Regions from separate parts of the Bacillus sp. Pc3 genome, predicted to be linked through region 1. Evidence: riboswitches for the same ligand, from Rfam matches in the RefSeq annotation. Region 1 holds a riboswitch; each other region holds the start of a gene.
What was found. A riboswitch is a leader RNA that binds a small molecule or an ion and turns the genes downstream of it on or off. The one in region 1 is predicted to bind S-adenosylmethionine.
Positions count from the first base shown of each region.

Region 2: it holds a riboswitch for S-adenosylmethionine, as region 1 does, so the genes downstream of both, mtnK (S-methyl-5-thioribose kinase) here and SB24_RS03905 (methionine biosynthesis PLP-dependent protein) in region 1, are expected to answer to the same signal.
Region 3: it holds a riboswitch for S-adenosylmethionine, as region 1 does, so the genes downstream of both, SB24_RS10690 (5-methyltetrahydropteroyltriglutamate--homocysteine S-methyltransferase) here and SB24_RS03905 (methionine biosynthesis PLP-dependent protein) in region 1, are expected to answer to the same signal.
Region 4: it holds a riboswitch for S-adenosylmethionine, as region 1 does, so the genes downstream of both, mtnW (2,3-diketo-5-methylthiopentyl-1-phosphate enolase) here and SB24_RS03905 (methionine biosynthesis PLP-dependent protein) in region 1, are expected to answer to the same signal.

Region 1 is NZ_CP010406.1:921,274-929,357, forward strand. Features, by position in the region: gene metC (cystathionine beta-lyase) at 1-15, opposite strand, end outside; partial or broken gene SB24_RS03905 (methionine biosynthesis PLP-dependent protein) at 8-1,130, opposite strand; SAM riboswitch class I at 1,200-1,325, opposite strand; gene SB24_RS03910 (esterase family protein) at 1,500-2,222, shown strand; gene SB24_RS03915 (YjcG family protein) at 2,248-2,763, shown strand; gene SB24_RS03920 (GNAT family N-acetyltransferase) at 2,768-3,199, shown strand; gene SB24_RS03925 (AbrB/MazE/SpoVT family DNA-binding domain-containing protein) at 3,359-3,592, shown strand; gene SB24_RS03930 (ABC transporter ATP-binding protein) at 3,593-4,330, shown strand; gene SB24_RS03935 (ABC transporter permease) at 4,323-5,045, shown strand; gene bla (subclass B1 metallo-beta-lactamase) at 5,087-5,836, opposite strand; gene SB24_RS03945 (hypothetical protein) at 5,905-6,159, opposite strand; gene SB24_RS03950 (ATP-dependent helicase) at 6,280-8,084, shown strand, end outside.
Region 2 is NZ_CP010406.1:761,516-769,599, forward strand. Features, by position in the region: gene SB24_RS03035 (pyridoxal phosphate-dependent aminotransferase) at 1-244, opposite strand, end outside; gene SB24_RS03040 (carbon-nitrogen family hydrolase) at 336-1,115, shown strand; SAM riboswitch class I at 1,208-1,362, shown strand; gene mtnK (S-methyl-5-thioribose kinase) at 1,472-2,656, shown strand; gene mtnA (S-methyl-5-thioribose-1-phosphate isomerase) at 2,663-3,724, shown strand; gene SB24_RS03055 (methylated-DNA--[protein]-cysteine S-methyltransferase) at 3,966-4,463, opposite strand; gene SB24_RS03060 (PAS domain-containing sensor histidine kinase) at 4,460-6,679, opposite strand; gene SB24_RS03065 (acyltransferase family protein) at 6,935-7,957, shown strand; gene SB24_RS19890 (hypothetical protein) at 7,999-8,084, opposite strand, start outside.
Region 3 is NZ_CP010406.1:2,254,076-2,260,725, forward strand. Features, by position in the region: gene SB24_RS10685 (methyltransferase domain-containing protein) at 1-691, shown strand, start outside; gene SB24_RS10690 (5-methyltetrahydropteroyltriglutamate--homocysteine S-methyltransferase) at 725-1,861, opposite strand; SAM riboswitch class I at 1,940-2,026, opposite strand; gene SB24_RS10695 (LURP-one-related/scramblase family protein) at 2,111-2,587, opposite strand; gene SB24_RS20230 (hypothetical protein) at 2,690-2,857, opposite strand; gene pepT (peptidase T) at 3,434-4,666, opposite strand; gene galE (UDP-glucose 4-epimerase GalE) at 4,877-5,893, shown strand; gene SB24_RS10710 (DUF4352 domain-containing protein) at 5,940-6,479, opposite strand.
Region 4 is NZ_CP010406.1:753,359-761,442, forward strand. Features, by position in the region: gene motA (flagellar motor stator protein MotA) at 1-227, shown strand, start outside; gene motB (flagellar motor protein MotB) at 199-984, shown strand; gene SB24_RS03000 (MarR family transcriptional regulator MhqR) at 1,021-1,467, opposite strand; gene SB24_RS03005 (sporulation kinase KinD) at 1,666-3,183, shown strand; gene SB24_RS03010 (aspartyl-phosphate phosphatase Spo0E) at 3,393-3,653, opposite strand; gene SB24_RS03015 (1,2-dihydroxy-3-keto-5-methylthiopentene dioxygenase) at 3,933-4,469, opposite strand; gene SB24_RS03020 (methylthioribulose 1-phosphate dehydratase) at 4,485-5,114, opposite strand; gene mtnX (2-hydroxy-3-keto-5-methylthiopentenyl-1-phosphate phosphatase) at 5,072-5,776, opposite strand; gene mtnW (2,3-diketo-5-methylthiopentyl-1-phosphate enolase) at 5,773-6,987, opposite strand; SAM riboswitch class I at 7,069-7,168, opposite strand; gene SB24_RS03035 (pyridoxal phosphate-dependent aminotransferase) at 7,205-8,084, opposite strand, start outside.

The sequences.
Region 1 (8,084 bases):
ATTGTGATTACTCATATGACACGGCCCCCCTCTTTTACTTGCTGTAATGCCTGCTTTACATCCCGCTTCAAATCTTCTGCATGTTCAATGCCCACTGAAAATCTCAGCAGACGGTTGCAGACGCCGTTTGCAATACGGATGTCTTCAGGAATATCCATGTGCGTCTGTGTCGCGGGGTATGTAATAAAGCTTTCCACCCCGCCGAGACTTTCTGCGAAACAGATCGTTTTCAGCGCCTTTAAAAACGGATTGACCCATTCCTCTTTTTGCAGCCGGAAAGACAGCATCCCGCCTTTTCCGGGATATAACACATCGGCGATTTCTTCTTCCTGTTCTAAAAATTCTGCAAGTTCACGGGCGTTATCTTCATGACGGCGCATTCTGAGTCCGAGTGTTTTCATCCCTCTCATTAAAAGCCACGAATCAAACGGCGAAAGAACCGCGCCGATCGCATTTTGGTGATTAAACATGATCTCGCCGAGCTCTTCATCCTTTACGACAGCCAGACCGGCAAGGAGATCATTGTGCCCGCCTAAATATTTTGTGGCGCTGTGAATGACGATGTCCGCTCCCAGTTCAAGCGGGCGCTGGAGCACCGGGGTATAAAACGTATTATCCACAATCAAAAGCAGGCCGGCTTCTTTCGTAATCCGGGCGATTTTTTCAATGTCCGCCTCCTGCATTAACGGGTTTGTCGGTGTTTCAACAAATACCGCTTTCGTGTTTTCCGTTATTTTGGAGCGTAAACAGTCTTCATCGCTGAAATCATCGTAAATAAAGCTTAAGCCGTATTTTCTCCATTCGTTTTCAAACAAACGGTACGTGCCTCCGTATAAATCGGAGGATACAATCAATTCATCCCCGCTTTTAAATAAAGCCATAATCGTTTGAATGGCTGCCATTCCCGAGCTGAAAGCAAAGCCTCTCGCACCGTGTTCCAACACGGCGATAGCGTCTTCAACGAGCTGGCGTGTCGGGTTTTTCGTGCGCACGTAATCAAAACCTGTAGATTCTCCAATTCCTCTATGTCGGTAAGCGGTGGACAGATAAATCGGCGGACTGACCGTTCCCGTTGCTTCTTCGCTTCTATTTCCGATTTGGGCTAATTTTGTATCAACATGCTGCGTCATCAGTAAGCACCATCCTTTTTCAAAAATAAAAAAGCCCCCTCTTCATAAGAAGAAGGAGCTTTTCTCTTCCTCTTATCTTCCAAGCATGTGAATCGCTTGCTGGATTTAGCACCTTGGCACTTTGCCTTCCCGCGGCAAAGCAAACCGGTTGCTGAGGTTTCAAAGGGCCAGTCCCTCCACCTCTCGTGATAAGAATATTGTTTTGTATTTTCTGATTGTTCTATATTAACGCACTATAAAATGAATTTCAATAACTTTTTATTTATCTGAACTCTCGCAAGAAGTGCATCTGAAGAAAGAAATTTCTAATAATTCATGGTACAATAGGAAAAAACCATCAAGACAAGAAGCGGCCTGGAGGAATGCGAAGTGGCATCAAAAAACGGAATCATTCATGAGAAAAAACTTTTCTCCCATGAGCTTGAAGAGGAAATGACCGTTTTGGTCTACCTGCCCGCCACCTTCTCCCCTCTGTATAAATATCATACGGTCATCGCTCAGGACGGCCATGATTATTTCAGATTAGGGAGAATCGGGCGGCAGGCGGAAGAGCTTATGTCAAAAGGGGAAATTGACCGCTGCATCATTATCGGCGTCCCTTATAAAAATGTGCGGGAGCGAAGAAACACATACCATCCAGAAGGCTCTAAATTCGCCTCATATAAGCGATTTATCGCAAATGAGCTCGTTCCTTTTATCGACAAAGAATACCCGACTTATCAAGTCGGATACGGCCGCACCATGATCGGGGATTCCCTCGGCGGAACCGTTTCGCTTATGACGGCGATTGACTATCCGAACATGTTTGGAAACGTCATCATGCAGTCTCCGTATGTTGACGGGCACGTGCTGGATGCCGTCCGGCAGTCGGAGGATCTCAAACAGATTTCCGTTTATCATCAAATCGGAGAAAAAGAAACCGGCGTTCACACGACAGACGGCCAGGTTCTTGATTTCACCGCGCCGAACGAAGAGCTCAAACAGCTGCTGGAAAGCAAACAGTCTGAATACACGTATGAAACCTTCGACGGGGATCATAAATGGACCTACTGGCAGCCGCTCATCACGCCGGCGCTGAAAAAAATGCTGTAACCATTCATTTAAGGAGGGAACTTTCATGAAATACGGTATTGTTTTATTTCCATCAAAAAAATTACAGGATCTCGCTAATTCGTACCGGAAACGCTACGACCCGAGCTATGCGCTCATTCCGCCGCATCTGACGGTAAGAGATCCGTTTGAAGCGACAGAACAGGAAATCGAGCAGGTCGTATCACAGCTGAGACAGACGGCGAAAGAGTCGCATCCGCTCGTTCTGAAAATCACAAAATACAGCTCGTTTTCTCCTGTGAATAATGTGATATATATGAAAGCAGAGCCGACGGAGGAATTAAAATCTCTGAGTGAGAAATGCTACTCAGGAGCATTATCCGGCGAGCCGGAATACAGCTTCGTTCCGCATGTCACGGTCGGCCAGAAGCTGTCGTCAGATGAACATTCCGACGTACTCGGACAGCTGAAAATGCTGGACATTTCCCACGAAGAAGTCATCGACCGTTTTCACTTGCTCTATCAGCTGGATAACGGCTCATGGACTGTGTACGAAACATTTTTATTAGGCGGAGGAGAATAACTGCTTGGAATCCATCATCGCAAAAACTGAAAAACAGCTGAACGACGCTTTTTTCGTCAGAAAAGAGGTCTTTGTTAAAGAACAGCACGTTCCGGAAGAAGAAGAGATTGATCAATTCGAAGACACGTCAGAGCATATAGTCATATATGACGGCGGCCAGCCGGTCGGAGCCGGCAGATGGCGCTTGAAAAACGGGCATGGAAAATTAGAGCGCATCTGCGTGATGAAAAGCCATCGTTCTTTAGGCGTCGGAGCCATCATTATGCAGGCGCTTGAAAAAGCGGCGGCAGCCAAGGGCGCCGACAGCTTTATCTTACATGCGCAGACGCAGGCCGTTCCGTTTTACGAAAAACAAGGATACCGCGTCACATCCGGCGAAGAATTTCTCGATGCGGGCATCCCCCATCTGGAAATGATAAAGGAACACAAACGATAAAATCAAAAGCACTCCTGTTATATGGCAGGAGTGCTTTTTTTATGAAAATAATACTATTTCATGAATTTTATTGCATTTTATGGAAGGTTAATGTATGTTTAGTATACGAAGTATTACAATTCATACAAAAAATACAATTCATATTTCGGAGGGATAAACATGACGGCACCAAAAGGAAAACACATATTCGGGACTGTTAAAGTGGGCACAAAAGGACAGATTGTCATTCCTAAAGAAGCAAGAGATGTTTTCGATATAAATCCGGGGGATTCACTGCTTATGCTTGGGGATGACCAGCAAGGTATCGCACTTGTTAAACAAGAACTCTTTTTCGAGTTTGCAAAAGATATTTTAAACGCTAAGCAAATCGACGCAGATAGCGAGGATGAGTAAATGCACGCGATTGAGCTGAAGCAATTAACGAAACATTATAAAGAAACCGCCGCCGTTGACCGTCTTGAGTTCTCAGTTGAGAAAGGGGAATTTTTTGCTTTACTCGGTGAGAACGGAGCCGGAAAAACGACATTAATCAGTATGCTTTGCGGACTCCTTTCTCCGGATGACGGTGATGCATCAGTGCTTGGACACAGTATTTTGACTGATTTAGATAAAATAAAACCGAAATTGAATATGTCCCCGCAGGAAACAGCTATCGCTCCTCATCTAACCGTACGGGAAAACTTAGAGTTTATAGCCGGTGTCTACGGAATTCCGAAAAAAGAAGCAAAAAAAAGAACAGATGAGATGCTCGAATTGTTTCAATTAAAAGAGAAAGAAAGAGCAAAAACCAAAACATTATCAGGAGGAATGCAGCGCCGGCTCAGCATCGCAATGGGAATGATCACCAAGCCGGATATTTATTTCTTAGATGAGCCGACATTAGGGCTGGACGTCCGTTCGCGCCGCGAGTTGTGGAAAAATCTTGAGGCATTAAAGGGTGACATGACGATTATTTTAACGACACACTATTTAGAAGAGGCTGAAGCCCTGGCAGATCGTATTTGCATTTTAGAAAATGGGACTTTAAAAGCACTGGGTACGGCGGAGGCCCTGAAAAAGCAAACTCATTCAGCTACATTTGAAGATGCCTTTTTAGCGATTTGTGACGGGGAGGCGGGTCTTTATGCTTGATTTCGCCATTCGCAACCGCAAAGAAATTTTTCGTGACCCCCTGTCTATTATCCTTGGAATCGCACTGCCTGTTATTCTATTGTTTCTGTTTACGGCGATTGAAAAAAATGCGCCGCTTGATACCTTTAAAATTCAGCATTTAGCACCCGGACTCATTGTTTTCGGTTTCGCTTTCCTTACGATGTTCTCTGCATTGCTGATCGCAAAAGACAAACAGACCGCCCTTTTGACCCGTTTGTTTGCTTCCCCTTTAAAAACAGCCGATTATGTCATCGGTTATGCAATGCCGATGATGCCGTTAGCCATTTTACAAATCGTCATTTGTTTTATCGCAGCTGCTGCTGCCGGTTTATCCGCCGAGTGGATGAATCTTCTCGCAGGTATCGCTGTCTTGCTGCCGATTGCGATGATGTCCGTTTTCTTCGGTTTATGTTTAGGGGCTGTGTTTACGGACAAACAAATTTCAGGTATCGGAACGATTTATATTACACTCGTGCAGTTTCTGGGCGGGGCTTGGATGGAGGTGAGCCTGCTCGGTGACACATTCAAACATATCGCTTATGCCTTACCGTTTATTCACTCGATCGAGCTGGCCCAGGAAGTCATAACCGGAGATTATTCTTCCTTTCATCAGCATATTTGGCCGATAGCGGGATATACCGTTTTGGCGCTTGCACTTGCTTTCCTCAGTTTTATGAAAATCAGGAAGAGATAAAAAAAGCCGGCACTCCGTAATGGGAGCGCCGGTCTTCTTTATTACGTTTCTTTCAGAAGGCTTATCGTATGCGGCAGCAGACGGTCATCCCCCGGACTGCCATGCCCCGGAACGACAATGCTGATGTCCTGATATCTTTTCATGACTTTGCGGACGGCGCGCGGCCACTGATCCGGATAAAAGCCCGGAGTAGGCACGATTTCCTTTGTTTCTAAAGCCTTGATTAAGCAACCGCCGAATAAGAGCTTATCCTCAGTCAGCCAGACGGTCATATTGTCTTCCGTATGCCCTTTTCCCGGATAAAACGTTTCAATTTTCATATCGCCAAACTGCAGCTTTGTCACGTTTTTCAGATCTCCGAGCGGCCGGTCATATCCCTGCTGTCGGGCGAAGTCGGCGGTCAGCTTCGTGCTGTGCACCTTTACACCGTATTTGTACAGGGTGTTCAGACCGCCGATACGATCATCATGGGCGTGTGTCACAATGGCATCGGTCATCCTTTTGCCGGGAAACCGCTTTTTTATTTGTGTCATTAATTGCTCTGTGAGACTGTCATTCCACGGAGTATCAATCAGTACGATTCCTTTGGAAGTCTCAAGAAGCAATCCGTTCGCAGGGACGGGACTTCCGTCTGCCGTACCGATGCTTGTATGCATCCAGACATGCGGCGCCAGCTGTGTGAGAGTGACACCTTTTGCTGCGGAGCCCTCCGCCGCGTCTGCCGGTTTCATTCCGGGAGTAAAGAGGCCGAAAAGAAATAACCCCGCAATTAATAATGAAAGCTTTCTCAAATTGAATCATTCCTTTCCGCATCTTTCATATATACGACTCAAAAAAACCCGGATATATCCGGGCTTTTTCACACGTATTGATTTATTAACCGGCCTTTTCCCATGATTTGCGGCAGACGGGAAAGAGAGCGCTTACGTTTTTCCTCATGTACTTTCTTTTCTGCGGCTGCGGTGTTTTCCTGGCGGCGCTCCACCTCTCTGTACACCCTGTCATTGGCGAGGGCGGCCGCTTTCGTAATGCCGGCGTAATCAGGCTTATAACCCGCTGCCCGGTTTGCGTATTGAGAATACTGCTGGTTTTGAATCCGTCCTGCATAAATCATATGTACCCCTCCCCTTCGCTTTTCATTTCCCTTAATCTTACTTTTTGAAACGCTGTTCTTTTGTTATGATATTCTTTGTCTATCAAATGGATGAACACCTTTTAATGGGAGGACCCCTTTTTGAAATGCGCCCGACTGAATAACCGAACGATACATTTACATACATATTCTAGAGAACATTACCAATTCCTTTTTGAAGAAGCTCAGAAAGGAAATATTTTTTGCGCACATTGTGAGCAGCCCGTCTTGATGCGGCTTTCGATTTTAGAGCAGCCGGCATTTTATCACCGGCAAAAGGGAGACTTCACCGCCTGTGAAAAAGCATGCGCGGCCAAGGAACCACTAGCGGAGAAAGAAACAGAAGAGTATAAGGAAGCCGGCATGTTCCGCCTGCCGAAAGGAAAAGCGATTTCAGAGAATCCGAAACCGATCGTCTCAGAATGGAAAAGCCCGAAAAAAGTGCCTGCGGCCGAACCGTTTTCACCAACATCCGAGGCGGCTGATACGTCTTTGTTCCCCGGCATCGGCCTGAACCGTGAACAGATGAAGGCAGTTACTGAAACGGACGGGCCTTTATTAGTGCTTGCCGGAGCGGGAAGCGGAAAAACAAGGGTGCTGACAGCACGCGCCGCCCATATGATTGAACACCTCGGCATTTCACCTGAGAATATGCTGCTTGTGACCTTTACGACAAAAGCCGTCGCCGAAATGAAAGAGCGGATGGCAAATGAGTACGGTCTGGCAGCCGGAAAAGTCTCCCGTCTCGTGACAGGAACATTCCACAGCTTTTTCTATAAAATACTCTATCATTATGATTCTTCAAAATGGAACGGCAGCCAGCTTTTAAAAATGGAGTGGCAAAAAGAGCAATATGTGAAAAAGGCGCTCTATGAAGAAAATTTGGATGAAAAAGAGTTTCCCATCGACCAGGCGCTTCAGCTTATCGGCTGCTGGAAAAACACGTATCTCCCCCATGAGACCATTCCGCTTGCGGACGACTGGGAGAAAAAAGTGTACAGGCTCTACGAACATTACGAACGGCAGAAGCGGGAAAAACGGCAATTTGATTTTGATGACATGGCCCAAGGCTGTTATGAACTGTTTCAAAGCCGGCCTGATATTCTCGCGCAGTACCAAAACAGATTTTCTCATATTTTGATTGATGAATTTCAAGATATCAATCCTGTCCAGTACAACATTATGCAAATGATCGCAAGCCCAGAGAATAACCTGTGCTGCGTGGGTGATGACGACCAATCCATTTATGCGTTCCGCGGCAGCAGCCCGTCTTTCATTCTTGACTTTCAAAAGGATTATCCGGCAGCAAAGACCATTTACTTAACGGCAAATTACCGCTCGCCGCATCCGATCGTCTCAAGCGCTCATGCCGTCGTAAAGAAAAATAAAAAACGGTATGAAAAAACACTTTCTGCCGTCAAAGACGGCGTTCACAATCCCGTGATGTTTTATCCTTACGATGAAGAAGAAGAAGCGACCATGATCGTTTCGGATATGAAAGAGAAGATTCAAAACGGGGCGAGTCCTGACGATTTTGCCGTGCTTTACCGGACAAACAGCGCCGGACGGGCCATTTATGAAAGACTGCACCAATCATCGATTCCTTATCATGCCGACCGGGGCGTGCAGACGTTCTACAGCCGCAGAATCGTACGCCAGATCCTCGCCTACTTATATGCGAGTCAGAATGAAGATGATCCGGATGCGGTGAAAGACCTGCTGCCCGCCTTATTTTTAAAGCAATCCGCCCTGCAAACGTTAAAGGCGCTGTCAATTACGGAAGATTGCACGATGATTAAGGCACTGACGAAACTGCCTGACCTGAAGCCTTTTCAAATAGGGAAGATCAAGCAGATCGTTCCGTTTTTCGCAAGCATCCGGACAATGAAGCCGGTTGAAGCCATCAC
Region 2 (8,084 bases), 160 kb from region 1:
ATGCAGCGGCTGCTTTTTTGAAGCTGTAAGCGCCCCGGAATGATGAGTATTTATGATTTTCCGGCCTTTCGACGGCGCGCTTCATTTCTTCAACGATATGCTGAGGCGTCGGCTGATCAGGGTTTCCCTGCCCTAAATTGATGACGTCTCTGCCTTCTTTCAGCTTTTGATTCACTTTTTGCACCAATGATGCGAAAAATTGTTCCGGCAGCTGTTTGAGTACATCTGAGATTTCAAAGTTCATATTTTCACCTTCTAAAAATGTCTTGAAATGATAGTCCATCATCATATATGGTTAAATAAAAAAAGTAAAGAGAAACTTGAGGTGTTAAAAAATGAAATGGACCGTTTCCTGTTTGCAATTTGATATTTCATACGGAAATCCTTCAGAAAACTTTAAAAAAGCAGAATCTTTGATTGAGCAAGAAAGCCGCCATGCGGATGTAATCGTGCTTCCTGAGCTGTGGACGACCGGCTATGATCTCACACGGCTAGACCAGCTGGCGGATGAAAACGGCAAAGTTTCGGAACAATGGCTTAAAGAAACGGCAAAAACATACAACGTACACCTCGTTGCCGGATCTTTTGCGGTCAAAGAAGGCGAAAATGTCTATAACACCATGTACATCGCCGATAACAGCGGACAGATCGTGAAGCGGTATCAGAAAGCCCATCTGTTTCAGCTGATGGATGAACACCTTTACTTGTCAGCAGGAAACAGCGACGGTTCCTTTGAGCTTGACGGTGTCAAGTGCGCCGGGCTTATCTGCTATGATATCCGTTTCCCCGAATGGATCAGAAAGCATACGTCCCAGGGCGCGAATGTCCTGTTTATCTCTGCGGAATGGCCTCTGCCCCGCCTTGATCATTGGCGAAGCCTGCTTATCGCCAGAGCAATTGAAAACCAATGTTTTGTCGCAGCCTCTAACTGCACGGGGTCCAATCCCGATAATGAATTTGCCGGCCACAGCCTGATTATTGACCCGTGGGGCCGGATTTTAGCCGAAGGAGACCGGACGGAAGGCGCAGTCCGAGCGGAAATCGATGTGTCAGAAAGCGCGGCCGTTCGCGGAACCATTCCGGTTTTCCAAGACTTACGGCGTGATTTATATTAATTTTCAAAAAAACGTTGACAAGAATATCCGGCACCTGCTAATATTTTCATCAACTGATTAATCCGAATTGTGATACAAATCAATATATTTTTCTCTTATCGAGAGTTGGGCGAGGGATTGGCCTTTTGACCCCAACAGCAACCGACCGTAATTCCATTGTGAAATGGGGCGCGTACATTTTGCGCCGAGACGATTGTCTCATAAGGCACGGTGCTAATTCCATCAGATGTTATCTGAGAGATAAGAGGCGGACTGCACTGTTTCAGCCTCCTTCTCTTTCAGAGAAGGAGGCTTTTTTTCGGGCGTATTCTCCGTCACGATCTCTTACTGCCACTACATAATTGGAGGGTAAATCCATGTCAGCAACTAAAACAAGTCTTTATGAACAATTAACAGAAAGCTCCGCCGCCGCGTTAGCCGTCAAGCTCGGCTTATTCCAAAACAAAAGCACTCTGACATGCCGTGAAATCGGCGACGGCAATTTAAATTACGTCTTTCATGTTTACGATAAAGAAAACAAAAAAGGACTGATTATCAAACAGGCGATTCCTTACGCGAAAGTCGTCGGTGAAAGCTGGCCGCTTACCATTGACCGGGCGAGAATCGAAAGCAGCGCCCTCATCCGCCAGGGCGAACACGTGCCGCACCTCGTTCCGGCCGTTTACTATTCCGATACTGAAATGGCCGTCACGGTAATGGAAGACCTCTCCCATTTGCGGATTTCAAGAAAAGGGCTGCTGGAAGGGCAGCATTATCCGAACTTATCGGTTCATATCGGTGAATTTTTAGGGAAAACGCTGTTTTACTCATCTGATTATGCGCTTGATGCGAAAGTAAAGCAGCAGCTCGCAAAGCAGTTTACAAATCCTGAGCTTTGCAATATTACGGAAAGGCTTGTGTTTACAGAACCGTTTCTCGACCATGAGACAAACGATTTTGAAAAGGAGCTGCGCCCATACGCAGAAAAAGTTTGGAACAATTCCCGGCTGAAAGAAGGCGCTGACGAATTGAAAGCCATCTTTCTGAATTCCGCGGAAACATTGGTTCACGGCGATCTGCACACGGGAAGCATTTTCGCCGATGAACATGAAACAAAGGTGATTGATCCCGAGTTTGCTTTCTTCGGACCGATCGGGTTTGACATCGGCCAATTTATCGCCAATCTGCTGTTAAACGCCCTCAGCCGCGACGGTGACGACAGACAGCCGTTATATGATCATACTGCCGCCGTATGGGATACATTTGTGAAAACATTCAGTGAAGCATGGGAGAAAGACTGCTTGCCTTCCCGCAGACACCTGCTGGAAGACACACTGAAAAACGCGTTTGAGGAAGCGGTCGGTTTTGCGGGATGCGAATTGATCCGGCGCACGATCGGACTCGCCCATGTGGCTGACTTAGATGAAATCACTCCGTTTGACAAACGAATCGAACGGAAGAAGCTGGCGCTTGACATCGGCGCCTATTATATCGAAAACAGAAAAAAACTGAAGCATATCACCGAGGTTCTGGACCAATTTAAGCTCCGTGTAAAGGAATGATGCAGCATGACCAATGAATTTGCCATCCCCCGTTCTGTAGAATGGAAAGAAACCTACATCCGCATTTTAAATCAGCAAAAGCTTCCCGACGTCACTGAATATGCGGAACTTGAAACAAAGGAAGATGTATTCGACGCGATTGTCACGCTGAAAGTAAGGGGCGCCCCGGCCATCGGTATAACCGCGGCGTTCGGACTCGCGCTCTCCGCCAAGTCGTTTGAAGCCCGCGACCTTTCAGATTTCCGACGTCAGTTCGCGGATGTCAAAGCGTATTTAAACAGTTCGAGGCCCACTGCCGTCAACCTCGCGTGGGCGCTTGACAGACTGACGGATTCCATCAGGGATGCGATCTCAATCAATGAAGCGAAGACAACGCTCGTTCATGAAGCCATTCAAATTCAGATTGAGGATGAAGAAACATGCCGAATGATCGGCCAGAATGCGCTGCACCTTTTTAAAAAAGGCGACCAGATCATGACCATCTGCAATGCGGGCTCGATTGCCACAAGCCGATACGGTACGGCGCTTGCTCCCTTTTACTTAGCGAAACAAAAAGATCTCGGCCTTCATATCTACGCATGTGAAACAAGACCCGTTCTCCAAGGATCACGGCTGACGGCGTGGGAGCTGATGCAGGGCGGAATTGATGTCACGCTCATTACGGACAGCATGGCCGCCCATACAATGAAGGAAAAACATATTTCTGCGGTCATTGTCGGCGCTGACAGAATTGCAAAAAACGGTGATACGGCCAACAAAATCGGAACGTACGGCCTCGCTATTTTGGCAAACGCCTTTCAAATTCCGTTTTTTGTGGCCGCACCGCTTTCGACATTTGACTTGCAGATTGAAAACGGCGATCAGATTCCGATTGAAGAGAGAGATCCGAATGAAGTCAGACAGATCTCCGGCATACGCACCGCTCCCGAAGATGTGCCGGTCTTCAATCCGGCCTTTGACATCACGCCGGGCAGCCTGATTTCCGGCATTATAACCGAGAAAGGAATTGTGACCGGCTCTTACACGGAAGAAATTGAACAATTATTCGCTGACTGCCAGCTGAGCTGAAAAACCGCTGATGATATTGCCTCAGGCAATGTCAGCGGTTTTTTTGTCTGCACAATGTAATCACTTTATCTTTTTGGACGGCTGTAATGAGATGCATTTTAAAAAACAGCTCTGCATAACCGGCTATCTTTTGCGGACGGCTCATTTTCATCAGGCTTCGTCCTCCTTTTTCATCAGACCAACTTTTTTCACTTAATAAAATGATATGTCGGACGTGAAAAAACGGAACGTGCCATACGCTTTATTTTTCATTATAGGATATTTGTTCGATGTTCAGCAGCACCGCTTTTACATCCGTCTTCGTGCCCGCGTATCCCGTTAAGGCGCTGTTTTTGCCGATTACCCGATGGCAAGGGATCAAAATCGGCAGCCGGTTTCGTTTATTGGCTTGTCCGATGGCGCGCACCGCTTTCGGTTTTCCGATCGCTTCAGCCATATCGCCGTAGCTTCGGGATTCCCCGTAAGGAATCATCGTCAGCGCGTTCCATACCCTTTCCTGAAAGGGTGTGCCTTTTTGTCTCAGAGGCAGAGAGAATTGCTTTCTTTCTCCTGAAAAATATGATGCCAGCTGCTGTTTCGCCTCCGACAGCAAAGCGGTTTCGCACGGCTTTACGCCGGGCGCGTCTTTCCGCCATTCCTCAAAATCTTCCCCGGTGAGAAACAGGCCGGTAATAAAGCTCTCTTCCTCTGTTATGATGACGGTTCCAAACGGCGCTCTCACACTTGTAAAACAGATCATTCCCCGCTCCTTCTTTCTTCGGTATTCTGCCGGATCGGAAGCGTCAAATGAAAAACGGTGCCCTTCCCTTCTTCACTTTCCACATGAATGCGTCCCTGATGCTCTTCGATGATTTTATAGCTGACCATGAGACCGAGACCCGTTCCCCTGTCTTTTGTCGTGTAAAATGGTTCACCCAGACGTTTTAATTTGTCTTCGGAAATGCCTGTTCCTTCATCTTGAATAGAAATCAAAATGTGGTCTTGATCAGAAGACTGAATGGTCACGTAGATATTGCCGCCGCCCGGCATGACTTCAATGGCGTTTTTTAAAATATTGATAAACACCTGTTTTAATTGATTCGGTTCACAGTAAATCGGCGGGATGTTTCCGGTCAGGTTCAGATGGATCTGCACATTGACAAGATTGGCCTGGGCATTCAGAAGATCAGCCGTGTCTTTCATAATCTGCGTCACGTCTTTTTCTTCATATAATATCGCCTGGGGTTTCGCTAAAATTAAAAATTCAGTGATGATAGACTCGATGCGTTTTAATTCTGAGGTAATGACGTTAAAGTACAGAGAATATTCGCCTTCAATGCTTCCTTGAAGAAGCTGAATGAACCCTTTCAGCGCCGTCATCGGGTTTCTGATTTCGTGGGCGATGCCCGCCGCCAGCTCCCCTACAACATGAAGAGTATCGGATTTCCGCAGCCTCTCTTCAAGCTCTTTGGCCTCTGTGACATCTTTAAAGATGGCCAGATTCATATTTTGAATGATATTTCTTTTGAAGGAGAATTCCAGTTTGCGGCTGTCGCTGCTGCTTAACAGGAAGGGGATTTCATTATCCATTCCTTCTAAATCAATCTTTCTGGCGGGAACACCCGCGTTTTCAATATCAAATAAAGAAAGAATATCCGGAACGGTGTACGCTCTCAGCTCCTCATCCGGCATACCGAGTATACGGCTTGCGAGAGGATTCGCGTCAATAATGCGGAATTGGTTGTCAAATAAGACCTTGCCGTCCATTGAGCCGTTGAATACTTTTCTGAATTTCAGCTCGCTTTCCCGCAATTCTTTTTCCATCCGCTTACGATCGCTGACATTTCTTAAAATGGTTAAATGCTGACCTTCAAGTATGGTTCGTTTTGATGTGAATTCCAGCTCTTTAAATTGGCCGTTTGCCATCTGAAACAGCATTTCTTCACGGATTTCCCCGTATTTTTCATATTTTTTCTTAATCTGCTTATATTTTTTCTGCGGATCAACGATAAACGTACATAAATTCGTCTCCACCAGCTTATCCATCGGCAGTTCGAAAATGCGGCACGCCGATTCGTTTGCTTTGGCAATCTTTCCGTCATCAGACCAAATGACAATCGCGTCCATGGCGTTTTCAAAAATTTCGCGGAATCGCTCTTCGCTTTTAAAAAGTTTCAATTCCATCAACCGTTTCTCTGTTATGTCCCTCATAATGGACATGTAGAACCCGCTGATTAAGTTGGACGTAATCGTAAATTCAAACAGCTTCTCTTCGCCCGACCGAAGCTTGACGGGCAGTTCTCCTTTGGCGTTTCCTTTTCTGCGGAGGGTTTCCCAGATTTCTTTCAGATGCTTTTTGTTTTCTCCGTCGGTAAAATGGCGGAGCGACAGATGGGACAATTCATTCTGGCCGATCTCAAAGCTTTTGCAAAAAGAGAGGTTCGCATCAATAAACCCGCCGTCCTTATCAAACAGCACGATGCCGTCGACAGCCCTGTCAAACAAATCTTTAAACAGCTGCTCGTTCATGGAGAATTCGCGCTCTAATATTTTTTTAGAGGAGATATCCCTCATCACCACAAAAAAATAATCCTCCCCAATTCCGTCTCTGGCGAGGAATTCAATGTATTTCGTCGCGCCGCTGTCAAGCTTAATCGGCACCTCTTTCCACAGATGGCCTTTTTTTAAAAACTTTTTCACGGCCTTATTCAGTTCTTCCTGAGGCACGGAATATAAAAAATCCAGGACGGAGCGGTTAATGAGGTTCTCTGCCTCAATCTGCATCATCCGGGCCGCAGCCTCGTTCGCCTGGACGATTTTCATTTCCTTACGGCATATAAAAATGGCATCAAGCGTGTTATTCATAATCACGTGATACCGGTTCAAATCACTCTTCAGGCGGTCATTTTCCTCTTTCATCCGCTTCAGCTGCTCTTTCAGCGACTCTTTTGTTTGCAAATCCAGAGTTTCAGCCATTCAGTACACTCCTTCTTCAAAAACCTATCCTTCAATATTTCTACAAAATACCTCATCTTCCTTCATTCGCCCTATACATTTCAGAAAATTTCAATGATATGACAAGTTAAAGTCTTTTTCTACGATCCTTACCTCCCCATTACATCATCCTAACAATCACTTTTGTCCTCCTTCAATTTTTTGTTTTTTATTTTAAAATGAACACCAACAGGAAATAATCATGCAGTGGATGATTTTTGAAGAGAAGGTGATGCTATGACAAAATCGCGAGACAGTTACTTTGACAACGCCAAGTTTATCTTGATTTTTCTGGTGGTGTTCGGCCATATCCTCCGGTCATTTATTAACGGAAATGAGTTTATGCTCCATCTCTACAAATTCATTTATACTTTTCATATGCCGGCCTTTATCCTGGTTTCCGGCTATTTCGCAAAAAACTTTAAGCGGAAAGGTTATGTGAAGAAGCTGGCTGTGAAGCTGATTATTCCGTACTTGATTTTTCAGGGCATTTACTCAGTTTTTTACTATTTGATTCAGGATGAAAGCATGGCAAGCGTCAATCCGATTGATCCGCAGTGGTCTCTCTGGTTTTTAGTCAGCTTATTCTTTTGGAATCTGCTGCTTTACCCCTTTACGAAGCTGCCGAAAATGTGGGCGCTTGGGGCGAGCTGCGGGCTTGCCGTCATGATCGGGTATCTTGATTTTATCAGCAGCACGCTGAGTCTTTCACGGACGTTTGTTTTTCTACCGATGTTTCTTGTCGGGTTTTATTTAAAGAAACAGCACTTTGATTTGCTTCGGGCTAAAAGAGGCAGGCAGATTGCCGCGGGCGTACTGGGGATTGTTTTCCTCTTATGCTGGTGTATTGATTTTGATTACTCGTGGCTGTTCGGTTCGGAGCCTTATTCTACATTCGGCACAGTGTCGCTGTTGAGCGGTCTGTCGCGCATCGGCTGGTATGTTTTGGCCTTTGCCGCCACTTTCAGCTTTTTGGCGCTCGTTCCGCAAAAGCGTTATTTCTTTACGAAATGGGGTACGAGAACGTTTTACGTGTATCTGCTGCATGGATTCATTATAAAAACGCTGCGGCAGATCGGGCTTGAAGATCACTTGTCTGATTATCAGAATTTAGTCATGCTCTTAATGTTAACGGCCGCTCTTACGTCCATTCTCTCCAGCAATGCGGTGAAAACGGCCGCACAGCCGTTTATTGAGCTGCGGATCACCGGCTGGCTTGAAGCGGTGAAAGGAACAAGAAACGGTGCTTATTCGAAATAATGCAAAATACCTCTTAAGCGTTATCGCCTAAGAGGTATTTTTTATTGTTTGCCGTCTTCTTTTTTCTTTGGCTTCGTCTGTTCAAGCGTTTCAATCCATTTTCCGGCGTTATAATCACCGAGCTCGC
Region 3 (6,650 bases), 1.3 Mb from region 1:
GCAGCTGTTCGAAGCGAGACGCGCTCTTTTTGACAGCCGGGAATTTTTTGTCCCGGTTCAAAAGGAGATCGCCGCCATCATCAGCCGCATTCAATCTCCGCAAACAAAAACGGCGGCGATATTGGATGCGGGATGCGGAGAAGGCTCTCATTTAGCCGCCGTATGCAAATGGCTTCAGCCCGCTTTTTCCGTGACGGGAATCGGCATTGATCTCTCGAAAGAAGGTGTGTTGCATGCCGCAAAGGCCTTCGGGGATCATTTTGTTTTTGCCGTCGCTGATGTGGCGGATGCGCCGTTTGCCGACAGCTGTTTTGATGTCGTGATGTCTGTTTTATCACCTTGGAATTACAAGGAATGCAGCAGGCTTTTACGAAAGGGCGGCACAGTCATTAAAGCGGTGCCGGGGCGTGATTATTTGAAGGAAGTAAGGGAATTCTTCTTCGGAGACAGTCCTCGGCGGAATGACACCGCCGATTCTGCGGCCGGACGATTCCAAGCGGGCTTTCAAACCTTTGAGCGCAAACGGCTGTGTTACACGAAGACCTTATCGCAGCCTGACCTCGAGCGGCTTGTGAAAATGACGCCCTTAACATGGAAATGTACTGATGAAAGCATCCGGCGGTTTATCAGCCGGAAAGCGGCGGATATTACGATAGATATCGATATTTTAATTGGAAACGGTCCTCTGTAAACAGAAAAGACACGCTGATCGCGTGTCTTTTTTTTATTTCCAGGCTTCACCGGCAATGCTGACGACATGACGAAGTTTCGCCCATTGCTGTTCTTCTGTGATCAGGTTTCCTTCCTCAGTGGAGGCGAATCCGCATTGCGGGCTGAGGCAAAGCTGATTTAGGCTGACATATTGTGAAGCTTCTTCAATCCGGCGTTTAATCGCGTTCTTGTCTTCAAGTTCGCCATGTTTTGATGTAATCAATCCAAGCACAAGCTGAAGATCAGAGCGTTTGACATAGCGGAGCGGTTCAAAGCCTCCGGAGCGGGAATCATCATATTCCAGGAACAATCCGTCAAGGTCAAGCCCGTCAAAAATCGTTTCAGCCGCTGCATCATAGCCGCCTTCAGCCGTCCATGTGGATTGGAAGTTGCCGCGGCAGATATGCATCGTAACCTTCAGATCGTCAGGGCGGTCCTTGATCGCGTCATTAATGGAAGCGGCAAACAGCTTGCGCAGCTCATCCGGCGTTGTGCCGAAATCTTCAATCTGACGAAGCCCCGCTTCAGATAAGAAAACGGCCCATGCGGTGTCATCAAGCTGAAGGTAGCGGCACCCGGCGTCATAGAAAGCTTGAATCGCTTTTTTATACGCTTTTGACACATCGTGCTGAAATTGTTTGTAATCATTCTGGTAGGCCGCTTTTTCCAATTTTCCGCGGAAAAACAGCATATTCGGACTTGGGATGGTCATTTTCGGAACAGCATCGCCGGCAATGCTGTGCAGGAATTTATAATCTTCGAGCATCGGATGCTGAGAAAAATCAATATCTCCCGTTACTTTAATGCCGCGCGCTTTCGTCTGTACGTTGTGAAACTGAATGCCGCTTTCAGGCGTAAATGCCTCAACGCCGTCTAAATTTTCGAGAAAATCAAAATGCCACCAGGCACGGCGGAATTCGCCGTCAGTCACGACATTGAGGCCGGTTTCTTTCTGCTTTTCCACGCTGCGGATGATTTCTCTGTTTTCGATTTCGCGCAGCTGTTCTGCCGAAATCTCACCCGCCGCTCTTTGCAGGCGGGCTTGCTTCACAGCCGCCGGCCGCAGCAGGCTTCCGACCTGATCCGCGCGAAACGGCGGGTTTTTTCTTAGAAGAGTATGCAATGGTTGTTCTGTGTTTTGCTGTGACATGAACGATTCCTTCTTTCCTGATGAAATATAAAAAAACTCTTCCCTCGGATAGGGAAGAGCTTGCGTCCGCAAATCTCAACCTTATCTTCAGGATTTAGCACCATTCTGCTGAACAGCGGTTGCCGGGTATCATAGGGCCAGTCCCTCCACCTCTCTTGATAAGGAAATATGATATTTTTCAGAATAAACTGTAATACTCTTAATCTTAGTATATTATCTTATATTGTCAATATATTTCGATAAATATTTTTATTTGTCACCCTCAAATAGAATCATATCTATCACGATGGCGATCGCAAGACAAAGAGCAATATCCTCTTCCTTTTCAATCTGCAAATGATAGGAATCGCCCCAGCTCATCCATGATTTGGTGACGGTCATCCGGTTTGATTTTCCGTCTGTCACTTGAAAATTCCGGCCCCACACATCGCCGGTAAGATCCCAGCCGAGTCCGGAAATTTCAAATTTCGGTTTGAAAAACGTGACTTTCTTGATGACTTGGCAGACGGGTTTGCCGCTGACGGAAATCTCGTAACGGGGAACGAGCGACATCAGTTTCTGATTGACGCTGGCAAGCGTGCGGCCGTCCAAATCAGTCAGCTTCAGTTCATCACCGAATGAAAACAGCTTTCCTTCAACATTGTAGACTTCTTTTCCGCTTTCAAGAAACACTTGAAAACGATTCTTAATCGTAAACATTCGCTCTTTGATGTAAAAATGGTACATAAAAAAACTCCTTTTTTATGTTGTACGAAAAAAGGAGGCGGAAGGTTTCATATCGGCCGGGTGCATAAAAAAAGGCTGCCGATTTTGCGGCAGCTGTCGTTTTTATGATAGCGGCATCCGGCGTTTTTGACGGATCGCATTTAAATCAATGATGTTATTCGTGTCGGCAGCTGTCACCAGCGGGCTTGTCTTTGGCGTTTTCCGGCGGTTGTCCTTACTGAAAGAGAAAACAAGATACCCTGTCAAAGCAGCGAAAATAAGTAGCATCATTTTACATACCTCCCAAAAAAAGTTTTGGTATTATTATTGTACGAAAAAACAAACGAAAAGTATTCAAACAATTGTCACTTTTTTAAAAAATAATGTCATTTTCCGTAAAAATGACTATGGGTTGAAGAAATTTTGCTCTTGTTGTGGTTCTATAGATTGTATCGGCTGATGAATGATGATCGTTTATATAACTTTTTCACTATCTTTTGTAAGTGTCTAATTAACTACTTCGGTGTTTTCGTTTGCCTTGTGTTATTCAGTACCCTAAAAAACCTTATGATATGCAAAATAACTGCTTCTAACAGATGACTGCAAGTTGACAGCGCTTTCTTTATTTTTTTAAAGAAAACGAGATGTTATCTTAAAAAAATCGTTTGAACATTTTCCGCAGTTTTTTAAAAGGGTTTGATTTTGTCTCCAGAACACGCGGGTCTTTTAAGGTTTTTTTCAATTCTTTCGCTACAGTCCCTCTTGCCATAGTCTTCACTCCTTCTTTCCATTTCATACCTTATATACGGAAAGAAAGAAGGAAAGGTTTCATGTGAAAGAAAAAAACCAAAGCAGGGGGCTTTGGTTTTAAGCGCGCTCTTCAAAGAGCCTGGCGATTTCAACAATGACGTTTACCGCCTTTTCCATATGATCGACGGAAATGTATTCATATTTTCCGTGGAAGTTTTGGCCGCCCGTGAAAATGTTCGGTGTCGGCAGTCCCATGTAAGAGAGCTGTGATCCGTCGGTTCCGCCCCGGATCGGTTCGATAATCGGTTCGATGTCGAGGTTTTTCATGGCTTGATACGCGACATCGACTATCTCTTTGACCGGTTCGATTTTTTCTCTCATGTTGTAGTATTGATCACGCAGTTCAAGCTTGATGCTTTCCTTGCCGTATTTGGCCGCTAGCGCATCGGCGGTTTTCTGCATATATTCTTTTCGTTCTGCAAAGCGGTCTCTGTCAAAGTCTCTGATGATGTACGACAGGGCGGCTTCAGAAACGTCTCCGTCCATGGAAAGTAAATGATAGAAGCCTTCATACCCTTCCGTATATTCCGGCGCTTCTTCTTTCGGCAGCGCATGATGAAATTCCATCGCGATTTTTGAAGCGTTGACCATTTTGTTTTTCGCCGTCCCCGGGTGGACGCTTTTTCCGTAACAAGTAAGCTTTGCGGCGGCTGCGTTAAAGCTTTCATATTGCAGTTCGCCGAGGGGGCCTCCGTCTATCGTGTAGGCGAATGCGGCGTTGAAGCGGGCGACATCGAATTTGTGAGGGCCTCTGCCGATTTCTTCATCGGGCGTGAACGCGACCCGGATCGTTCCGTGTTTGATATCCGGATGTTTGATCAAGTACGCCATTGCCGTCATGATTTCGGCAATGCCCGCTTTGTTGTCGGCTCCGAGCAGCGTCGTGCCGTCTGTTGTAATCAGCGTCTGGCCTTTATAGCGGGAAAGCTCCGGGAATTGCTCAGGCGACAGGACGACATTGAGTTTGTCATTCAGAACGATATCATGGCCGTCGTAGCTTTCAATAATCTGAGGATTCACATTTTTCCCGGTAAAATCGGTCGCGGTGTCCACGTGAGCCAGAAAACCGACAGTCGGCACGTCTTTATCCGTATTCGCCGGCAGAGTCGCCATGACGTACCCGTTGTCATCGACTGTGATTTCTGTCATGCCGATCGACTTTAATTCATCTGCCAGCATGTTGGCCAATGTCAGCTGGCCGGGGGTTGAAGGGCAGTTTTCATTGTTTTCGTCAGACTGTGTATCGACTTTTACGTAAGAGGTAAAGCGTTCAATGATTTCATTTTTCATACCGTCATCTCCTTTGTCTTATCTTACCATGCGCGGGGGAGGGATTTCTATTTCACAACCCGTTTGAATCGAGGGCTCTGTTTTTTACGCGAATGAAAATAAATTATGAAGAAACGATGACTAAACGATTAAACTTTTTGGAAATGGATGATTGAGGAAGAAAAAACCGATATAATATGGTCAATTCATTCAATAGGGGAGGCTTTCTTCATGGCGATTTTAGTGACAGGCGGAGCGGGTTATATTGGAAGCCACACATGTGTCGAGCTGTTAAACGGCGGCTATGACATCGTGGTTCTGGATAATCTGTCAAACAGTTCACCGGAAGCATTGGAGCGTGTGAAAGACATTACCGGAAAAGGGCTTGTGTTTTATGAAGCGGATCTCCTTGACCGTGACGCCGTTCACCGTGTGTTTGCTGAAAATGAGATTGAAGCCGTCATTCATTTTGCGGGATTAAAAGCCGTCGGTGAGTCTGTGGCTGTTCCGCTCCGTTATTATCATAATAATCTGACGGGAACGTTTATTTTATGTGAAGCCATGCAGGAACACGGCGTGAAAAAAATCGTCTTCAGTTCTTCAGCGACGGTTTACGGCGTTCCGGAAACAACGCCGATCACTGAGGATTTTCCTTTAAGCGCGACCAATCCTTACGGGCAGACAAAGCTGATGCTGGAACAGATTTTACGCGATCTGCATAAAGCGGACTCTGAATGGAGCATTGCGCTGCTCCGCTACTTTAATCCGTTCGGCGCGCACCCGAGCGGCCGGATCGGAGAAGACCCGAACGGCATCCCGAATAATTTAATGCCGTACGTCGCACAAGTCGCTGTCGGCAAGCTTGAGCAATTGCAGGTGTTCGGCAATGATTATCCGACAAAGGACGGCACCGGCGTGCGGGATTACATCCATGTCGTTGACCTTGCCGAGGGGCATGTCAGAGCGCTTGAAAAGGTGCTGAACACAACGGGCGCCGACGCCTATAATCTCGGCACGGGAAGAGGCTACAGCGTTCTGGAGATGGTCAAGGCGTTTGAAAAAGTATCGGGAAAAGAAGTGCCGTACCGTTTTGCCGACCGGCGCCCGGGAGACATCGCCGCATGCTTCGCAGACCCGGCAAAAGCGAAGGCTGAATTAGGCTGGGAAGCAAAGCGCGGGCTTGAAGAAATGTGCGCCGACTCTTGGAAGTGGCAGTCCTCCAATGTGAACGGGTACCAAAAGGCGTAAAAAGAAAGAGACCTTCAAATGATGAAGGTCTCTTTTGTTATGATCATTATTTAACTTTTACTTCAACATCGTTGCTGAATTTTATTTTCCAAGTGCCTTTAGAGTATGCGTCTTTATCAACTTCAAAGGCTTTCACTCCAGTGACCTTAATGTTCGGGTTCAGGTCACTTAAAATTTTACTGTTGTTCACTTTTGTTTCCGTTGCATAAGTCGATGAAGCGTCAATATCCGGATCATAGGAAGTTCCTTCAGAATCTACTAGTTTCACGCTCGGAATGGAGAAAGAGCTAATAGGCTTCTTTGAAACATTTTTAACTGTGTATTGTACAGCTACGATAACGCCGCCGTCAGACGCTTTTTTCTGGATATATTGTGTCCCTACTGAGTCTCTTTTTTCTATTTTTGTAAGAGTCACTTCAGTTTTCTCAGTCTTAACAGTGTCACCGATGTTATACAGTTTTTCTTTAGATTCCGCAGAACTTGAAGATGCGACCTTAGATGATGAAGAATCGCCTCCGCCGCCGATGTTTACGAGAATGATAATAACCACTACTGCCAGAAGCAGTGTGATGATTTTATGTCTCATAAAAAAGTTTCTCTGATCTTTACCGCAGTTGGGGCATTTTTTAACGCCTTTAGCGATTTCTTTGCCGCACGCCTTACAAGACACCAGGTTGCCTGCCATAATATTTCCTCCTATGTAAACTATTTCTTAAAAACTACATACTATAATGCCTGTAAAATAACCTATAGTCAA
Region 4 (8,084 bases), 170 kb from region 1:
GATATGTACTATGGCATCCCTTCGCCAACAAACTGAAACGCAAATCAAAGCAGGAAGTCAAACTGCGTGAAATCATGATCGAAGGCGTTCTGTCAGTGCTTGAAGGACAGGCCCCGAAAGTGATCGAACAAAAACTTCTCATGTATCTTCCTGCGAATGAACGCGCAAAAGTCGCTGAACAAGAAGGAGAGGCAAACAATGGCGAGAAAAAAGAAGAAGAAGCATGATGACGAGCATGTGGATGAGTCTTGGCTGATCCCGTACGCGGATTTGCTCACCCTTCTTTTGGCTCTGTTCATTGTATTGTTCGCCATGAGCTCGGTCGATGCGGCGAAATTCCAAATGCTGTCTAAATCATTTAACGCCGTGTTTACCGGAGGCACGGGTGTTCTTGAATATTCAAGCGTCACCCCTCCTGAAAACGAAAAAGACGGCGTTGATCAGTTAAAAAAAGACAAGGAAAAAGATAAAGAACAGAAAAAGAAAGAAAGAGAAGCAGCCGACCGCGAAGAACTTGAAGGCGTGCAAAAGCAAGTCAATCAATTTATAAAAAATAAAAAGCTTGAAACTCAGCTGGAAACAAAGCTGACTAAAGAAGGACTCTTAATTACCATTAAAGACAGTATCTTTTTTGATTCCGGACGGGCGGATATCCGTCAGGAAGATATTCCGCTTGCCAAGGAAATCTCGAATCTCCTTGTGCTGAATCCGCCAAGGAACATTATTATCAGCGGACATACGGACAATGTACCGATTAAAAACTCACAATATCAATCTAACTGGCATTTAAGCGTCATGCGGGCCGTCAACTTCATGGCTATTCTGACAGAAAACCCGAAACTTGACGCAAAAGTATTCAGCGCCAAAGGTTTCGGAGAGTATAAACCGGCCGTGTCGAACAAAACCGCCGAAGGGCGCAGCAAAAACAGGCGCGTCGAGGTATTGATACAGCCTAGAAACGCCGCGACCGACCAAAATCAGTAATATAAAAAAGGAAGCCTTTCAGAATGGCTTCCTTTTTTATTTCTGATGAAAATGTTTAGCGTTTAACCCCACTCTTTTCAGCATTTCCGTACACATTTCTATCTCTTCATCACTCAGCACACTGATCATTTCTTTAATTTCGTCAGCATGATCAGGGAAAATATCGTCCAAAAGACGGATTCCCTTTTCGGAAATCTGTGCGAAAGTCACTCTTCTGTCAGTCGGCGAGGCTTTTCTGATGAGAAGTTCTTTTTTCTCTAATTTGTCAACAACGTATGTAATACTTCCGCTCGCTAATAAAATTTTGTCGCCGATCTGCTGAAGCGGCTGTTTGCCTTTGTGGTACAGCAGCTCAAGCACCGCAAATTCCGTCGGGTTCAGGCCGTGCTTATGAATATGTTTATTCATATGGTCGTTAATAGATCGGTACGCACGTGACAGTACAATAAATAATTTCAATGAGTTTTCTGTTTTATCCGTCATACATTCAATCATCCTTTTACAAAAGAAACCGTTACAGAGAAACATTAATAAACAAAATGAAAAATGTCAACAAAAATGTTTCCAAAATTTCTCTTCTTTTTGTCAGACCTTAATAAAATAATTTGTTTTTCTATCATTTTGGTTATTTTTTCTTATTAAAGAAGTATAAAAATGATATAATACCTCTATTCAAGTGTAATGTTGGAGCGATGCAGAGTGAATACATTTAAAGGTGCCCGGGGAAAGATCAAGCTTTATCTCATATTGGTGATCATCCCGGCACTTATTATCAGCTTTTTCATTTATGAAAAAGAAAAGCAGAAAATAGCCGATAAACACATACAGGAAGCCAGTATGATGCTCAACCTTCACCGCAATAAGCTCAATTATTTAATCGGTGAAACAAAAGCCCGGATGACAACACTTGCGATCGCTGTCGATAAGCCTGTCAATGAAGAAAAGATCATTGACATTCTCGATCAGGCTTTTGAGGATGAACCCAGATTCAGCGGACTGTATATGCTGAATTCCAAAGGTGATGTCATCGCAAGCACGACTGATCTGAAATCAAAGGTGAATTTGGCCGACAGACCGTATTTTACGAAGGCGAAAAAGACGAAAAAAACGGTCATCACAAATGACTACTCCAGCAGAATTACAGGCCAGCGCATCTTCACGATCTGCGTGCCGGTGTTAGACGCAAAACGGGAAGTCACGGATTATTTAGTAGCCGCCATACAAGTCGATTATTTGAGAAATATGATCAATATGCTGAGCCCTGACGTTTATGTCAAGGCAACCAATCAGAATAAAGTGATATTTGCCAGCGGACGGGCTGATCAATCAGAAGGTGTGAAACCGGTCAGCGGCTATCTGGATGATATTAATTGGAATATCAATGTTTATCCGAAACCGGTTGAGCTGAACGAGCTGACCAAAAGCGTGCTGCTGCCGATGTCCAGTATTGCCGTGCTGCTGAATATTCTGTTCATCCTCGTTCAATATTATCTGCTTAAGCGCAAGACCCAGCTGGAGCGCGCTCAAAATGAAGCGCAGAAATTGGAGCTGATCGGAACGCTTGCCGCCAGCACCGCCCATGAAATCCGCAACCCGCTTACAGGGATCAGCGGCTTCATTCAGCTTTTGCAGAAAAAATACAAATCGGAGGAAGATCAGCTGTATTTCTCAATTATTGAGCAGGAGATTAAACGAATCAATCAGATTGTCAGTGAGTTTTTAGTGCTTGGAAAACCCACTGCCGAACGGTTGGAAGTGAACTCGCTGCAGGATATTCTTGATGAGATTATGCCGATTATTTATTCTGAAGGGAATCTATACAATGTGGAAGTGAATGTGGAGATACTCGTCAATCGGCCGCTCAAGGTCAACTGCACGAAAGACCATATTAAACAGGTGATTTTAAATGTCGCGAAAAACGCGCTGGAATCCATGCAGGAAGGCGGCCGGCTGTCCATCTATTTAGAAGCCCGCGATCATAAAGCAGTCATTAAGGTGGCCGACAACGGAATGGGCATTTCTGAAGATATGCTTGAACACATTTTTCTTCCGTTTGTAACGTCAAAGGAAAAAGGCACCGGCCTCGGCCTTGTCGTATGTAAACGAATCATGCTGATGTACGGCGGTTCGATTGACATTCAAAGCGAAGTCGATAAGGGCACAGAGGTCACCATTACCCTTCCTGCCGCTTCTCGATGAAAAAAACACCCTGATCGGGGTGTTTTTTATTTAAAGAAGAGTATGTGTAAGAGGATATACCAGAGGAACGGCATCATAGCCGGCAGATAGTACGAGGCGCTTCGTGAGCCGTGCCAGCGGAAAAATGTGCTGACTGTACGCGGTCATCTTTCGGATGCGGCGCTTGATCAGGAAGCGCATTCAGTCTTCGTTATCTGTTTTATCATCAATCATTTGTTTGCTTCATATGCAGGCATGACGTCACCGCGGGAGAACAAGCCTATTTTCTTCACAAGGCCCTGTATTCCTTGGTGATGTGTACGATCACGGTTTACCAGCTGCTGATACGCGTTCATCAGACAGTCCAGTTCCTGGCTGTGCCTGATCGTGTCATATCCTGTAAACCCTTGCCTGTTAGCCGCATCTATCATCATTTTTCTTTTTTTATCAATAGATACAAGCAATTTTTCTTGTTCAGAATAACTGCCCATTCACTTCACCCCTCACCGCTAAAAGAATAGGAAACAAGTTTGATTGGGTTATTGAGCATTATTACAGATTATACTTTATTTGTAAACATTTTTTTACTAAATAACTTATTTTTTCATTTCATATTGGAATCTTTAGCATGAATACGAGAATAATACCCATTCGGGTAATGATATAAACAGAATGCGGCATATTCAAGATTTAAAAAACAGCCACAGCTGACTTTATATTACAATAAAAAACCTCTCATGCCGGCGGTGCATGAGAGGTTCGGGCGTCTATCAGTTTTGCACACTTTCATTTTCGTAAATCGGCACCCAGCCCTCAGTCGTCACGAAGATTCGGATTGCGACGACCCGGCGGTCTTCCTGAAGCGTAAAGTAGTGGCGGATGTTCTCCGGAACTGAAATCAAATCTCCCGGATTTAAACGGACGTCGAAAAATGTGCCGTCTTTGCCTTGAATGACGAAGATGCCGTGTCCGCTGACGATAAAGCGGACTTCATCATCCGTGTGGTGATGTTCTCTTTGGAAGTTTTTTAATAATTCATCAAGATTCGGCGTGGTGTCTGATAAAGAAATGACATCCTGAGACTGATATCCGCGCCGGGCTGAAATGTCCTGAATCTCCGTGTCAAACGCCGCGAGAATCCGTTCTTTTTCATCTTCGGTTAGGTCGTATTTTTCCGAAAGCTCAGACGGAAGTTTTTCAATGTTCCACTGCTCATAGATCACCTCTTGTTCGTCTAAGAAGCGCGCTACTTCTTCCTGATGTTCAATGAGCGTATTTTTTTCGTCATGAATTCTGATGGTCGCCATTTTCTATTCCTCCTTTTATTTTACCAGCTGCGGCCGAAGTGACAGAAGCTTGAGGTGACAGCTGAATAAAAATTCATAGGCTTCCAGCACCCTTTTCGCTTCAAATGCGGTCCGCCCCCATGCCGTAATGCCGTGATTGCGGATTAACACCGCGCCTGATCCGGCGTCCGCATGGTGCGCGAAGTTTTCGGCCAATGCCGGGATGTGCGCCGGATTGTCAATGATCGGAACGGTCACGGACGCGTTTTCCTCCCATAATCCGAGCGCCTTAATTATCTCCTGCCCCTGAAAAGTGATTTGTTTTTCATCCCCGTAAAGCTCTGAGATGACATTATTATTGACGGTATGGACATGCAGACAGCAGCCCGCGTCTGTCTTTTGGTATAAGTAAGTATGGAGAAGCGTTTCCGCTGAAGGTTTTAAAGAATGGCCGGTCTCAGCGGGCTTCCCGTACTCATCGATTAAGAGAAAATCTTCGTCTGTTTCTTTTCGTTTGTCTTTTCCGCTCGCCGTAACGAGAAAAGTCAGCGGCCCGTCGGATACTTTGATGGAAAGATTCCCGCTCGTTGCCGGGAACCAGTCTCTTTCGGCCAGCTCGCGTTTTACCTCGGCAAGTTCGCGCCAGCGTTCTTCTTTTGCAGCCATGCCTGCACCTCCCCGATGTTTTCAATGCCTGTTTTCACCTCATAAAAATCTTGAAAAGGCAGATGCCGGAGGCCGAGTTCTTTGCATTCAGTCAAAAGATAATCTCTCGCAAAGCACATATCGGACAACTTTGCAGCCTCGACATCCGTGACCGAATCACCGATCATAATGAGAAATTTCTGCTGATCGGATAGCTTACGGATGACTGACGGTTTGCAGCAGCCGCATTGATTGGTACAGTCTCCGTCACAGGCGTGCGGCCAGTCTATATGAATATATTCATTGTCAAAGGATGCATGATTGCAGAAAATCCGCTCCTTTTCTACGATCCCTTCCAAAAGCGGATGCACAAAAAAGTCCATTCCCCCGCTTACGATATAAAACGGGAGGCCGTTTGACCGGACAAACGAGACAAAATCCAAAAAGCCGTCCCGTATTTTCGCATCCTTCAGAATAAAGCCGGTCAGTTCTTCTTTTAAGCTGCTCGGCAGCAGTCCGAACATCCGTCCGACTCCTTCTTGGATTGATATGCTTTTAGACAGAACACCGTCTTTTAATTCAAGCCACTCAGGAGGCGCGAATTGTTTCATCATGCTGACAATGTTGTCGTTCATGGTGACCGTTCCGTCGAAATCACAAATAATCAGCGGTGTGCGGGTCATACGGCTTCCACCCTTCCCCATTTGTCTAATGCGAGCTGAAGATCTTTGCACGACGCGGCTTTTTCTTCAATCGGCTGCGCTTCAAGCACCGCATCAATGATGGCGCGGAACGCTTTTCCCCCGCCCTCGGCTCCTTTCGGATGGCCGTGAATGCCTCCGCCGGCATTGATGATGTGATCGATGCCGAAATCGCGCATCAACAATGGCACCATACCGGGGTGAATGCCTGCTGATGGGACGGCAAACGACGGATGAAAGACATCGTCTTTTACACATTCATCATGGATTGCAAGCGCGGACTCCTTCGGAAGAGCAACGGATCCGTAAGGTGACGGAAATAAACTGAAATCAGCGCCGCAATAGCGGTTCAGCTTGCCGAGCAAAAGCGCATGCGACAAGCCGTAAACGGGAGATGATGTGAACGCGCCGCTGACTGCCGGATGCGCCATGATCGGAAGCGGGATTTCCCTGTCTTCAGCAAGGCTCTGCATCACATCTAAACCGTAAGCGAACACATTCAATAAAAGCGCGTCCGCCCCGAGTTCTGCCGCGCGCCTCGCTTTATCCCGCAATTCAGCGGTCCTTCCCGTAAGGTTTACGGCATACAGCGTTTTATGCCCCGTCTCCTCCCGGGTTTCCTTCAGGACTTGTTTTCCTTCGATAATGCGGGTTTCAAACGGAGCCAGTTCATTTTCAAAGAAAATTTCGTCATCTTTAATAAGATCCACGCCGCCGAGCGCCTGCTGTCTGAGCTGTTCTTTAATGTCGGCGAGATCCCGTCCGATCACGCCTTTAAATATGCTCATCAGAAGCGGTCTTTCAAATTCGCCCAGCAGTTTGCGGATGCCGTATATACCGAATTTCGGCCCGGGAAGGGAGCGTTTAAACCCTTCGGAAAATTCAAGATCAGTCAATTTTATTTTTCCGTCCAGTGACAGCTTTCCGAATACCGTCGTCAGGACGGCCGGAATATCTCTTGAAAAGTTCGCCTCGGGATAGGCGATGGTGATGACGGATTGTGTTTCGTTTTCTGAGGTTCCTTCTTTCTCCTCAACTTTTACGACCCGCCCTTTATGTTTTCTGAGCTGTTCCTGCTTCACCAGGGGCAGGTCAGTCCAGGAGCCTACCGTCAGCCCCGCCGCAATCTGTTCCGCCCGCTTTTCACTGTCCGTTGTGTCTGTCAGAAGATATGTTGCCAATACTTCGCTCATGCGTGAACGCCTCTCTTTCTTTCGCAAAACATAAAAAAACCTCTTCCGTATGAGCAGAAAGAGGCTTCGTGTTATGTCCGAATCTTATCTCTCAGCTCCTGCTGCAAGAATTAGCACCGTGCTTTATCAGTCGGTTGCCGGGCTTCATCGGGCTCGTCCCTCTGCCTGCTCTTGATAAGAATAATGATTTTATAAAGTATTTTGAATTATCGCATTGTTATTCTGATATGTCAATGCTTTTTCGGGTGAAAAGATTCAGTTTCCCGATCCGTTCCGCAGCTTCTTTAAGTCTTTCTTCACTTGTCAGAAGACCGACTCTTATATAGCCTTCCCCCCATTTTCCGAACCCGTTTCCGGCAGCGACCGCGACATCCGCTTTCTCGAGCAGCAGGTCTGAAAACGACTGTGACGTATAACCGTCAGGCACAGGGAGCCATGCAAAAAAAGAGCCCGCCGGAGCCGTTACATCCCAGCCGATATCGCGGCAGGCTTTAATCCATGCATTGCGTCTCGATTCATATCTGTCATTTTGCGCCGCGACGCATGCCTGATCCGCTAAAAGTGCGGCTGCCGCCGCCTGCTGCGCCGCGGGAAACAGGCTGACAAACATATGATCCTGATAAAGGTTGATCGCTTCGATGACAGAAGCGTTTCCGACAGCAAATCCGACCCGCCAGCCCGCCATATTATACGTTTTGGACAAGGTATAGATTTCGATTCCCGTCTCTTTTGCGCCTTCGGTCTGCAAAAAGCTCAGCGGTTTATGCCCGTCAAAGCCGACGGCTCCGTACGCGAAATCATGAACGACACAAATGCCGTTTTGCTCCGCAAAACCGACCGTCTCCTCAAAAAACGCCTCTGTCGCCACAGCGCCGGTCGGATTATTCGGATAATTGAGATACAGCAGCTTCGCCTCGCTCCGCACCTTTTCAGGAATTACGCTGTAATCAGGGAGAAACCCTCTTTCTTCCGTCAGCGGCATCATTTCCATTTTCGCTTTTGCAAGGGCGACGCCTGACCAGTAATCAGGATATCCGGGATCAGGCACCAGAATGGTATCTCCCGGGTTTAAAAGACATTGCGGAAGCTCAACAAGT